One region of the Aeribacillus sp. FSL K6-1305 genome, then DNA from elsewhere that is predicted to be linked to it. Evidence: riboswitches for the same ligand, from Rfam matches in the RefSeq annotation. Region 1 holds a riboswitch; each other region holds the start of a gene.
The links. Region 1 has a riboswitch for cobalamin ahead of metE (5-methyltetrahydropteroyltriglutamate--homocysteine S-methyltransferase). Riboswitches for the same ligand answer to the same signal wherever they lie in the genome.

Region 1 (4,291 bases):
TGGGAATAGCACATATGAGTATGAATTTGTGTTTCCGGTTTGACGGAGCTGGTGGCAAGTTTGAAAGCTTCGACGGCGTTTTCGATGTATTGATTTTGCTTCGATCTTTTTAACGGCAGCCCTTCACGGATAGCAGGTTCATCAACTTGAATCATTCCTATGCCGTTTTTCTCCAGAGCTAATACTTCTTCGCGGATGGCAAGGGCAATCTGGCGAAGAACGTCCGCATAGCTAATGTCATCACGGACAAAAGACCAGTTTAAGATGGTGACAGGTCCAGTCAGCATTCCTTTTACAGGTTTGTCCGTCAATGATTGGGCATAGACGCTTTCTTTGACGGTCATCGGCTGATCAAAGGCAACGTCGCCATAAATGATCGGCGGTCTGACGCAGCGCGAACCGTAAGATTGCACCCAGCCGTTTTTGGTAACAGCAATTCCTTTTAGTTTTTCTCCGAAATATTCCACCATGTCCGTTCGTTCAAATTCCCCGTGGACCAATACATCAAGTTCAAGCTGTTCCTGAATATCAATCCATTTTTTGATTTCATCTTTGATAATAGACTCATATTGCTCGTTTGTGTATTCGCCTTTCCGCCATTTTAAACGGGTTTGGCGGATTTCTTTCGTCTGCGGAAAGCTGCCGATCGTTGTTGTCGGTAGAATTGGCAAGTTCCATCTATTTTTATGCAGCTTGCGCCGAACAGAAAAGTCCACACGGTTCGTCGGGTAGGATTCAATCTTGGCGGCTGCCTCTTGCACGTTTCGGTTTGTCCGAAAATCAGAATTCATAAATTGCGTGTAATAACGGTCATCGTATCGTAAATCGCTTATACTTAATTCACCTTTTGCATATTGTGTCAGCTGATGGACTTCACTTAATTTTTCGTCTGCAAAGGAGAGAGCATTTTTTAAAATTTCCGGCAATTCGTGTTCATTTTTTACGGTAACCGGCACATGGAGCAAGCTGCAGGAAGGTTGAATGATCAATCGATCAACATCAACATGCTGAGCGAGAAAATCAATTTTGCTTGCTTTTTCTTCTAATGATGCCCTCCATATGTTGCGGCCGCTGATTAAACCGGCAGCCAATATTTTGTCTTTTGGAAACCCGAATTTTTGGATGTTTGCACTGTTGGCTCCCCCATCATGTACAAAATCAAGACCGATAGCAGCAACAGGCAATGAAACGATATGTTGATAGTGAGAAAGACTTTCAAAATAAGTTTGCAACAGTATGTTCAAAGATGGATTCGCTTCGTGAAAAGCTTCATACACTTCTTTAAACAACGGAATCAATGACTCATCAATTTCCTGAACGAGAACAGGCTCATCGATTTGCACCCACTTTGCGCCTGCTTGATGCAACTCTGTCAACAATTGAATATAAACTGGGATGAAAGCAGATAAATGCTTATAAAAATCTCGTTTTTCATATTTTTTCGCCAGCATTAAAAAAGTAATCGGCCCTAAAACAACAGGTTTTGTCTCAATATTTAGTTCGTCTTTTGCTTCATTGTAAAGCTTGAGCAGACGGTTTTCCAAAAAAGCAGGCGGCTTATTTTCCAGTTCCGGAACGATATAATGATAATTTGTATCAAACCATTTTGTCATTTCTAAAGCCTCGGCTTCTTCGGATCCCCTTGCCATTGCGAAATATGTTTTGATGGAACGGGGATCCATATGCTGGAACCTCGAAGGAATATATCCAAACATGAAAGCAGTATCGAGAACGTGGTCATAAAACGAAAAATCTCCTACGGGAATCAGCTCAATTCCGCTTTCATGCTGTTTCTTTAAGTTGGAAAGACGGATCTTTTTCAACGTTTCCAGTAAGCTGCTTTCAGAAATGTCTCCATTCCAAAATAATTCCAAAGCTTTTTTCCATTCCCGGCGTTCGCCAATTCGCGGATAGCCAAGATTTGAACTAATGGCTGCCATTACGAAAACCTCCCATTTGATTTTTGCTCAACACAATAAAAAAGCCCTCTTTACGCTAATAAAAGAGGGACTGGATATCCTAGCTCGTGTTGAGGCACCCAAATGGTTTCAACATGAACATGGCTTCTCACTCCTCCCTATGACGCGTAGGTCGTAGTGCATACAACAGGCAGGTCTCCTGACTTAGGTTCAACGCTTTTGATCTCCTTCCCATTTCTCTGGCAGAAACAGTGGCTGATGATCAAAAGCTCCCCATCACAGTGGCGCGACCGTGTTGGAATTTCACCAAACTTCCCTTTTAAGCGCATATTGCGGCTGCAATATGACGCACCTGTTGCTGGTACACATATGAAACTATAATTATCAGAATAGAGGATTTTTTTTTATTTTTCAACACCACATTTGCAATTAAAAAGAAAAATTTTTTAGGAAAGTAGATGGCTTGCGATTTCTTCCGCTTTACATGACAAAAACCCGCCAGAACATAAAGGTTTTCTGCGGGTCTTTACAGCGGTTGGGATTTTTCCGGAAAACAGTTATTTCGAGAGAAGGTTTCTTTTCACGCCTTTCTTTTTAGGATACATTTTAAATAATTGAGATTTACTGGAATAAAAATCTTGGTTTGCCGCTTTGATAAAAGAACCGGCTAAAAGGACAAAAATAAACAACAAAGGGAAACCGCCAATAATGCTAACAGTCTGCAATGTGGACAATCCGCCGAGGTACATTAAAATAAGCGGCAAAACGGAAAGAGCAAAAGCCCAAAATAAACGGTTCCATCGCAAAGGTTCATCGGCAACTTCTTTTTGGACAACAGATGCTAAAATATAAGAGCTTGAATCAAACGTTGTTGCTAAAAAGATCACGGCAAGCACAGTAAATACGGCAATCACAATGTTGCTTAACGGCAATTGTTTCAATATTCCGATAATGGCTGCTGATCCGCCATGTTCATCTAATGTAGCTGTTACATGGTATTGGCCTGTCAGTTCTAAAAATAATCCAAAGTTTCCTAAAATCCCAAAAAAGAGAATGCAGCCGAGCGTTCCATATACTACTGTTCCGAGCGTCATTTCGCGGACAGTGCGTCCTTTTGAAATTTTAGCGACGAACAAGCCGACAAATGGAGCGTACACGAGCCACCAAGCCCAATAAAATACCGTCCATGATTCCGGAAAGCCTGTTCGTTCAAACGGTCCTAAACTGTTAAAAGGTTCAGTCCATAAAGACATCCGCATGTAATGATCAAGCATGATGCCGATGCTGTTGACGGCCGTTTCCGCCAGAAAGACGGTCGGGCCGGCAAGGAAGACAAACACCAACAATAATACGGCAAGCCATAGGTTGATGTCGCTCAAAATTTTAATGCCTTTCCGCAAACCGGAGTAAGCGCTTGCTGCGAAGATCAATGTACAAATAAGCAAAACCACTGTTTGGAGTGTCATCGAAGGTTCGATGCCGGAAAGTTCATGAATTCCTTCTGTAATGAGCGGCGTCCCTAAAGCGAGTGTCGTTCCAGCTCCGCCCAGCAAACCAAACATAAACAAGACATCAATGATTTTGCCTATTGGTCCATCTGCTTTTTTGCCAATGAGAGGCCGGCACGCTTCGCTTACTTTTAACACCGGTTTTTTCTTTACATAATAGAAATAGCTGATTGGCAGGGCAGGGAGGCAATAGATGGCCCATGCCGTCGGTCCCCAATGAAAAATTCCATATGCGGCCGCCCATTCAACGGCTTCTTTTGATCTAGGTTCGATGCCAAATGGAGGTCCCGTATAGTAGTAAGCCCATTCAATCGTTCCCCAATAAAGAACACTTGATCCAATTCCAGCGCAAAAAAGCATAGCTGCCCAAGATAATGTCGGAAACTCAGCCTTTTCTAAAGGATCCCCCAGTTTGATTTTTCCGTATCGGCTAAAAGAAACATAAAGAATAAAAATCAATACTGCTGCATCCATGATTAAATACAATATTCCAAATTTTTGTGTTAAAAAGCTGCTGGCAGCTAATACAATGGCTTCGCCTTGTTCAGGGAATACTGCTAATGGAGCGGCTACAATTAACAGCAAAAGCAGCGCCCCGATAAAGGTCGGCCAATCCATAATGTTTCGATTCTTCATCAAATCCCCCTTTAAAAAAGATTACATTTTATTATATCTTTAAACAAAATTGATAGAAAGTTTAATTTTTCAGATTAATTTGTCGTAATAAGCTTTTTTATTCAATTTATTTTATTTTTTATAAGAAATCCTTATAAATGCTCTCGATTACGGCCAAATCCTTACGTTTCACATTTTGCTTGGCCGAAAAACAAAATCGATGAAATGGGCGTCTAAAAAAGTTAAACT
Region 2 (4,291 bases), on a different contig from region 1:
CACATGATTCACATTCATAAATGTCGCTTGATGTCGAACGGACATAATACGTTGTTTTTAATCCGGATTTCCAAGCTGTCAAATGAAGCTCCAGCAATTCTTTCGCTTTAATCGTGTTTAGGACGTAAAAGTTGAAGGAAATGGACTGGTCAATATGTTTCTGGCGCACTGCATTTTGTTTAATGCTCCATGTTTGGTCGATCAAATAAGCGGATTTATAATACCAAGTCGTTTTCGCATTTAAGTCGGGAACGGTAACTGGAATTTTGTAGTCTTTCTTTTCCTCTGAATAAACTTTTTGGAAAATTGGATCGATGCTTGCTGTGCTTCCGGCTATAATGGAGGTCGATGCGTTCGGTGCGACCGCCATTAAATAGCTGTTGCGAATTCCAAAAGTCTGCACTTTTTCCTTTAATTCCTGCCATTTTTTTGACGTATAACCGCGGATTTCAAAATATCGCCCTGTATCCCACTCCGAGCCTTTAAAGAGAGGGTATGCGCCTTTTTCTTTTGCGAGCTCCATACTCGACTGAATGGTTAAATACGCAATTTTTTCATATAATTGGTCGACAAATTGGACTGCCTCGTCGCTTTCCCATGTAATTTCCTTTAGTGCAAATAAATGATGCATGCCAAACGTTCCAAGACCGATTGCACGGTATTTTTCATTTGTAAGCTTTGCCTGTAATACCGGAATGTTATTTAAATCGATAACGTTGTCCAGCATCCGCACTTGAATAGGGATTAAACGTTCCAGAACGTTGTCTGGGACAGCCCGTGCCAAGTTGATGGAAGAAAGGTTGCAGACGACGAAATCGCCGGGCTTTTTCACAATGACAATTTTTCCATCTTCAACATATTGTTCTTCAACAGTAGTAGCACTTTGATTTTGCGCAATCTCTGTGCATAAATTGCTGCAATAAATCATGCCGGCATGCTTGTTTGCGTTTTTTCGATTCACTTCATCCCGATAAAACATAAAAGGTGTTCCCGTTTCAAGCTGGCTGATCATAATCCGTTTCATTATTTCAATCGCAGGCACTTTTTCTTTAGATAAGGAAGGATGATTCACGCACTCAAAATATTTTTCCCGAAAGCTGCCGTTACCTTTTTCTTCATCATAATAATCTTCCAGACTGAATCCCATGACTTTGCGAACTTCGTGGGGATCGAACAAATACCAGTCCCCGCGCTTTTCAACTTGCTCCATAAATAGGTCAGGAATGCATACACCTGTAAATAAATCATGGGTGCGCAGCCGTTCATCTCCGTTATTTAATTTTGCATCTAGGAAGGCGAAAATATCTTTATGCCAAACATCCAAATAAACGGCAATTGCTCCTTTTCTTTGGCCGAGCTGGTCGACGCTCACTGCCGTATTATTTAATTGCTTCATCCAAGGAATGACACCTGATGAAACTCCTTTGAACCCCCGGATATCGCTTCCGCGGCTTCTGATTTTCCCTAAATAAACTCCAATGCCTCCGCCGCTTTTAGAAACATTGGCAATATCAGTGTTCGAATCATAAATGCCTTGAAGGCTGTCGTCTACCGTATCAATAAAGCAGCTTGAAAGCTGACCGACTGATTTTCCTGCATTAGCCAATGTCGGTGTTGCAACCGTCATATATAAATGGCTCAATGCCCAATACGCTTCCTTTACAAGATGCAAACGTTTGGACGGATGCTCGTTGATCATTAACGTCATAGCGATGATCATAAAACGTTCCTGTGGAAGCTCAAATGTTCGTTTATAAAAATCTTTAGCTAAATACCGGTCGTAAAGGGTCCTTAATCCGATGTATGTAAACAGCTTGTCCTTCTCAGGATCAATGGCATTTCCCAGCTCCATAATTTCCTCTTTTGAATAATGCTCTAGCAAAAGAGGGCTGTAGATTCCAAGATCGGTTAATGTTTCGATTAACAAATAAAAATCGCCGTAGCCCGGTTGGTTGTAATTTCTGTTTTGGCTCGCTTCATAGTAAATTTTTTCAAGAAATACGTGTGCAGCTAAAAAAGTCCAATCCGGCTCACTTTCCGAAATGTTTGCTAAAGCTTCAATAATCAGCAGGTTTGTAAATTTTTCAAGATCATCAATCTGCTGGTATTGTAGGGTTGTCGACACTCTCTCGCTGTATTCATGAAAGGAAAGGGATGGAAACTTTTTTTCAAGCTGTCTTAGATAAAGCTCCCAATCGCTCCTGTTAAAATGATTTTGAAAAACCTCGTATAGATTTAATGCTTTCGTAATATTCATCAAACATCCTCCTTATCAAAATAAAAAACCGCTCAGGAAGCTGAGCGGATCAAACGATGATTAAAAGGGAGGCAGTTTACAAGGCGAAACTACTCCATTCAAACCATCGTTTCATCTTCCCAACCCCCGAAGAATTAGAAACGTTCGGACAAAGGCAGGTCTCCTGACTCGTGCTTCATCCTACTTTGAATCCTTCCCATACGAACCGTACAGTGGATTATTCATTTCGTAGCACTCACAGTTGCGGGGACAGTTCCGGATTCTCACCGGATTCCCTTTTAAGCTGAAAACAGCACCTTTGTCGTTAGGTTTTCAATATATAGTATTTAATTGTTTTTGATTACACAATATATAGATTTTTGATGTTATATATTCATCATAATCGTACTTGGCGAAAATTGCAATAAAAAAGTGAGGCTGATTGAAATTTTGCAACCTCACGAAACAATTAATGAAACTGAATATCAATTTTCTTTTTGTTGTTTTCGGTTTGTTTTGGAATACGGATTTCCAAAACGCCATTTTTATATGTCGCGCTCACTTCTTCTTCTTTTACATTTGCCGGCAATGCAACAGCGCGGTGAAACCGCCCTACAAACCGTTCGCGTCTATGCATTTCTTCTTCCTTTACTTCTTTGCTTCTTTGAATTGTGCCGCTGATCGTAAGAACGTTGCGATCAAGATGAATGTCAACGTCTTCCTTTTTTTCAAGGCCGGGCAAATCACACGTAACAATTACTTCATTAGCAGTTTCATGAATATCAAGCCGGGGGGTATTCATAGTCTCAAAGTTTTCAAAAAAATGCGGGAAGCTTTCAGAAAAAACGCGATTCATGTTTCGTCTAAATTGGTTGATCTCAGAAAAAGGATCGTAAGGAATGAGAGCCATATGATTGTTCCTCCTTTGATTTTTTTACAGAAAATATTATTTGTGTTGGGAAGAGAAATATACATAAAGCAAAGTTTAAATTACTGTTTTTAATCATAAAAATATAAATAAGTCCGCTGCGTCCAAATCGTTTCGTGTTTGTTGCTTTTAAAAGCACAACCTAGCAAAACTTGGTGAACGAATGGATAGCATATTGTTGTTATTAAACAAGAGTTTACATACGAAGAAAATTAAGTAAGCTGCTTAATTGCAGCCATGCTGGGAATTAACAGATCATCTGGATAAATTCACAATGATTGGAAACCGCTGTGGACAACTTTATAAATTTAAAAATTATTCTTTGTTGCATATGTTACTGATAGTGGTAAAAAACTTAAAACAAAAATAATTAGAGTAGATGATAATTATTTACTCAACTTTCGCACACAGAAATATTTAAGCATTGCTTGATATAATTAGGTATAGTGGCCAACCATTTATTCATTTGATTTTTAAAGATGTCCATGTTCAAAGAAACCTCGGCTTCCGCCAAAGTTTGGAAAAGGTCAATAAGTGATTGAAGGGCAGTAATAAAATCTATGTCTTTTACATCTTCGCAAAGGATGTAAAAAAGGTTGCCAATCGTCTTAGGATCCTCCTCTTTTCGCATTTGCCAAGCAATGAGAATATATCGTGTAAAAACAATGGTTGTATGGCTAATTAACATGTCGTAGGAACGTCCCTGGAATTCTTTCTCTAAATTTAAAAGGGATTTATTGCATTTGAAGAAGACTTCAATGTCCCAACGCATGCCGTAAATACGAATGATCTCTTCATTTTCTAATGTTGTATCTGTGCTGAGAATGGCAAGCCATTCGCTCCGTTTATTACGGTTTCGTACAAATAGAATTTTTACTGGAATTCCATTGTCTAAAGTAGCATAAACGGATCCGCGAATGTCTTTTTTACCCATGTGAGGTTTTGCCAATTTGTAAAGTTGATTCAGTGTGAAACGTTCACCATTGTAAACGTATCGCTGCTTTAATTGCTTCACCAAGCCAATGACAAATAACCCTTTGTTCGTAATCTTCTCAATTAAAGGCGCTTGTGTAAACCAGGAATCCATGAGAACATAGTCAGCTATAATCCCTTTTTCAAGCGCATGA
Region 3 (4,291 bases), on a different contig from region 1:
AGCCGGAAGTTGGCTCTCTTTGTATTTTTGATAATCTTTTCATTTTTATACAACATCTTTTTGGAATTCAGATTATATTTGTTTGCTTATGGCTGATTGAGCAGCGTTCAATTGTTGAATTGCAAACTGCAAAATGGATAGGTAAATGGATAAAATCATTTCTCCGTAACGGCTGCCGGGAACGGCCCACTTCCCATTTAAATCTTTCCAGGTCGGGGCAGAACCTCGTTCCACATAAATAAATCTGGGATCGACAAGGGGGAACCCGGCTGGAAGAGGCTTCGTTGTGGCGTATGCATATAAATGTTGAAGATGGGCCAGAACCCCTTCTCTCGGAGTGGAAAAGCTTGCTCCTGTAACATTTGGACCGGTAGCTCCGATTCCGGCAAAATTGTTTTGATTGCGATTGACTACTCCCGTAAAACGGAAATAGTTCGTTTCATGAATTGCTTGTGCAAATGCGATGTCGCCGCGAATTCCGTAGGATTTGCTTAATTGTTCATACAAATCGCCCAGCTGAGGTGCGCTAGGATTTGTTTTTCCTACATATAAATCCAAGATTGTTCCCGATACGAGCGTTTCTCCTAAAATAGGGATATCCCTTGAATCGGGAGAAGGGGTTTTCGGTTGAAGTGTTGATGAACGAGATGAATCTGTCTTTTGGCCTGATTGTGCCGTTCCTTGTTCTGCAGGAGTTAATATAAATGCATCCTTGTATCCTAATTGAACAAGCCTTGCCAACTGGTCTTTTGCATTTTGCAAATTTTTAAATGCCCCTGTTTGAACGCGGAAATAACTTGTTCCGTCCACCATCGCAGCGGAAAGGAAACTATCAACATTTTTTCCTTTCAGTTCATTTATCAGCTTTTCTGCATTTTCTCGGTTTTTAAAGGAACCGGCAATGACTTTGTACATCCTGCTACCTGCAGCTGGCGATGGCTGCGGAGTTGGGGTGGTGCGTGTCGACTTTTTGGGCAAATTAAGCGCTTTTCCGATTCCATCGGCTAAGCTTGCTGCATAGTCGCTCATAAAGTCAGACGATGTTAAAAGTTTGATGTCATTCGAATGGTCAATAAACAATGTTTCCAAAAGAACCGCAGGCATTTTTGTTTCTCTTAACACGTGAAAATTGGCGCTTTTTTTGCCCCGATCCTTTACGCTATATTTCGGACCGATAACGCTCATAATTTGATCATGGATGACGGACCGGTATTGGATCGTTCTTGGAGAGGCCCCTCCGTTATAAACATAGCTTTCAAAACCTGTTCCTCCGCCGGCATTAATATGAATGGAACAGAAAAAATCAACATTCTCTCGGTTAGCCATGGATGATCTTTCTGACAAACCGACTGTTCGATCGTCTGTGCGCGTCATGAGAACGTTGACTTGGTAATGTTCAAGTAAATGTTGTCTTGCCAAGAGGGCAATAGTCAACGTAAAATCTTCTTCCTCATAATTTCTATAGGTTGCGCCGGGATCGCTTCCTCCGTGGCCAGGGTCTAAAAGAACGGTTGTCACTGCAATATCCTCCTTCGTTTTCAAACATCCAATTCGCTTGTCTACAAATATTTTATTCAAGTAATGGAAAGGAAGTTCAAAAAAATTTTATTTTTAGCGAAAACTGTATCGAAATCCAAAACATTTAGGTCAATTTGTCGATTTTTTTCATTTTCTTCCTACCAGAATTCAATCAAATCATGTATAATACATTTCGTCATAACATTATACCGAAAAGCAAACAGGTGCCGGCACATAGCTGCCAGCTTAAAAGGGAAGTTTGGTGAAAATCCAACGCGGTCCCGCCACTGTGAATGGGAGCAACCTGGGAAAACCACTGTTTCAACGGGAAGGTCCAGGAAGCGATGACCATGAGCCAGGAGACCTGCCTGTTTGAGCACACCTAAAACCCTACGCGGATAGGGAGGTGTTTGAAAACAATACATATGTACGTTTTCAGACATCTTCTTATCGAATTCAAGAAGATGTTTTTTATTGGAGGAGGAAAATGATGAAAAAATTATCTGCACTATTTTTAGCCTTATTACTTCTATTTGGAATTGCGGCTGGATGCGGCCAACAAAATACATCAGAGCCGTCTGAAAACAAAAGCAATCAAAAGACGGAAGAGACGGCTTCACAATTTCCGGTGAAGGTCAAGGACGGTTTAGGAAATGAGGTGACGGTAAGCGAAAAACCGGAGCGGATTGTTTCGCTAATTCCAAGCAATACTGAAATTGCCTATGCTTTAGGGTTGGGTGAACAAATTGTCGGTGTAAGTGATAATGACAACTATCCGGAAGATGTTCAAAACAAAGAAAAGGTTGGCGGGATGGAATTTAATGTTGAAAAAATTATTTCTTTAAAACCGGATCTTGTTTTAGCGCATGCTTCCAGCGCCCATAACTCGCAGGAAGGGCTGAAGCAGCTGAAAGATGCGGGAATAAATGTTTTTGTAGTCGAAGATGCCCAATCATTTGATAAAGTGTATGACTCCATCCAAACAATCGGCAAAATTACAGGGACAAGTGACAAAGCCGAAGATATTGTGGCTGAGATGAAAACGAAACTGGCGGATATTCAAGAAAAAGGAAAAACGATTCCGGATGATCAAAAAGTGTCTGTTTTTGTCGAAGTGAATCCCGCACCACAAATCTATACGACGGGAAAAGGAACGTTTATGGATGAAATGCTAACGATCATTGGAGCAAAAAATGCAGCGGGCGATCAAGAAGGCTGGCCGCAAATGACGGAAGAAGCCGTTGTAAAACTGAACCCAGACGTCATTGTGACGACATACGGCTATTACGTCGATAAAGCTGTTGACCAGGTGTTGGCACGCAAAGGATGGGAAAATGTATCAGCGGTGAAAAATAAACGGGTTTACGATGTACATTCCGACTTGGTGAGCCGCCCAGGCCCAAGATTGGTTGAAGGAGTAGAAGAACTTGCGAAAGCAATTTATCCGGATGTCTACAAAAAATAAACATGTGGTCGCCTATACGGCGACCGCTTGTTTTCTTATTTTTTCCGTCTTTTTAGGAATTTCTATCGGAACGTTTCACATCACGTTTAAGGATATTTTCCAAATAATTTTCAATCAACTGTTCTATACCGGTTTGGCGCCGGACATTGATGAAAGCATGAAAAGCATTGTGCTTGATATTCGACTTCCTCGTGTCGTTTTAGCCGGACTTGTCGGAGCCTCGCTTGCAATGGCGGGGGCTTGTTATCAAGGGCTTTTGCAAAACCCTTTGGCAGATCCTTATACGCTCGGTGTTTCATCAGGTTCTTCTTTAGGTGCTGTACTTGTTCTTTTTTTCGGCATTCAAATTCCTTTTTTCGGCTCATTCACTTTGCCGGTTGTCAGCATTTTTACGGGTTTTTTAACGATTTTGGCTGTGATTTTGTTCGCCAATTTCATTGAAAAAACGATGAGGATTGAAACGATTGTGCTGACCGGAATTATTTTAAGTTCCTTTTTAAGTGCTTTCATTTCATTAATGATTGCCCTGACAGGCGAAGAATTGCGACAAATTGTCAACTGGTTGTTAGGAAGCGTTGCGATGCGCGGCTGGGGATACGTATTGATGCTTTTGCCGTTTTTTTTAATCGGGTCCATTTTGATTTTTGTAAACGGAACAGAATTAAACGCTCTGTCCTTTGGCGAAGAAAAGGCGAAGCAGCTTGGGGTCCATGTAAAAAGGAGAAAGCTGTTTATTTTAGCATCATCCTCTTGTTTAGCCGGTGCGGCCGTTGCCATCAGCGGAACGATTGGGTTTGTCGGTCTTGTCATCCCGCATGTAAACAGGCTGCTTTGGGGAAGTGATTATCGCCATCTTCTCCCTCTGTCCGCCATTTTTGGCGCCGCTTTTTTAATTTTGGCGGATCTCGTTTCAAGAACGATCGTGTCGCCGACAGAACTTCCGATCGGTGTGATCACGGCTTTAATCGGCGCTCCCAGCTTTGCCTTTATTTTAATGAAACAAAGAATGGAAAGAAGAGGGTAACATGCTGCAAGTCAAGAACATTTCGGGAGGCTATCAAGAGCGAAAGATTATCGAAAACCTTTCCTTCTCAGTAAAAAAAGGGGAAATATTTGGCATTTTGGGGCCAAACGGGAGTGGAAAGACGACACTATTAAAAATGATCAGCGGGATTCTTCCGGTTAAAAGCGGCACGATCGAGCTTGCCGGCAAACCTCTTTCTGCTTATTCTCCGAAAAAATTGGCGCAAAACATCGCTTCATTGCCGCAAATCCCAACGCAAATGTTTGATTATACCGTTTGGGAGA

Region 2: it holds a riboswitch for cobalamin, as region 1 does, so the genes downstream of both, NST97_RS08805 (ribonucleoside-diphosphate reductase subunit alpha) here and metE (5-methyltetrahydropteroyltriglutamate--homocysteine S-methyltransferase) in region 1, are expected to answer to the same signal.
Region 3: it holds a riboswitch for cobalamin, as region 1 does, so the genes downstream of both, NST97_RS00665 (ABC transporter substrate-binding protein) here and metE (5-methyltetrahydropteroyltriglutamate--homocysteine S-methyltransferase) in region 1, are expected to answer to the same signal.

The regions. Positions count from the first base shown of each region.
Region 1 covers NZ_JBBOQV010000002.1:530,375-534,665, reverse strand. The annotation lists gene metE (5-methyltetrahydropteroyltriglutamate--homocysteine S-methyltransferase) at 1-1,940, opposite strand, end outside; cobalamin riboswitch at 2,092-2,290, opposite strand; gene NST97_RS12335 (BCCT family transporter) at 2,477-4,063, opposite strand.
Region 2 covers NZ_JBBOQV010000001.1:1,825,467-1,829,757, reverse strand. The annotation lists gene NST97_RS08805 (ribonucleoside-diphosphate reductase subunit alpha) at 1-2,257, opposite strand, end outside; cobalamin riboswitch at 2,394-2,572, opposite strand; gene NST97_RS08800 (Hsp20/alpha crystallin family protein) at 2,706-3,146, opposite strand; gene NST97_RS08795 (IS4 family transposase) at 3,559-4,291, opposite strand, start outside.
Region 3 covers NZ_JBBOQV010000001.1:150,783-155,073, forward strand. The annotation lists gene NST97_RS00660 (N-acetylmuramoyl-L-alanine amidase) at 73-1,518, opposite strand; cobalamin riboswitch at 1,724-1,904, shown strand; gene NST97_RS00665 (ABC transporter substrate-binding protein) at 2,009-2,983, shown strand; gene NST97_RS00670 (FecCD family ABC transporter permease) at 2,946-4,007, shown strand; gene NST97_RS00675 (adenosylcobinamide amidohydrolase) at 4,009-4,291, shown strand, end outside.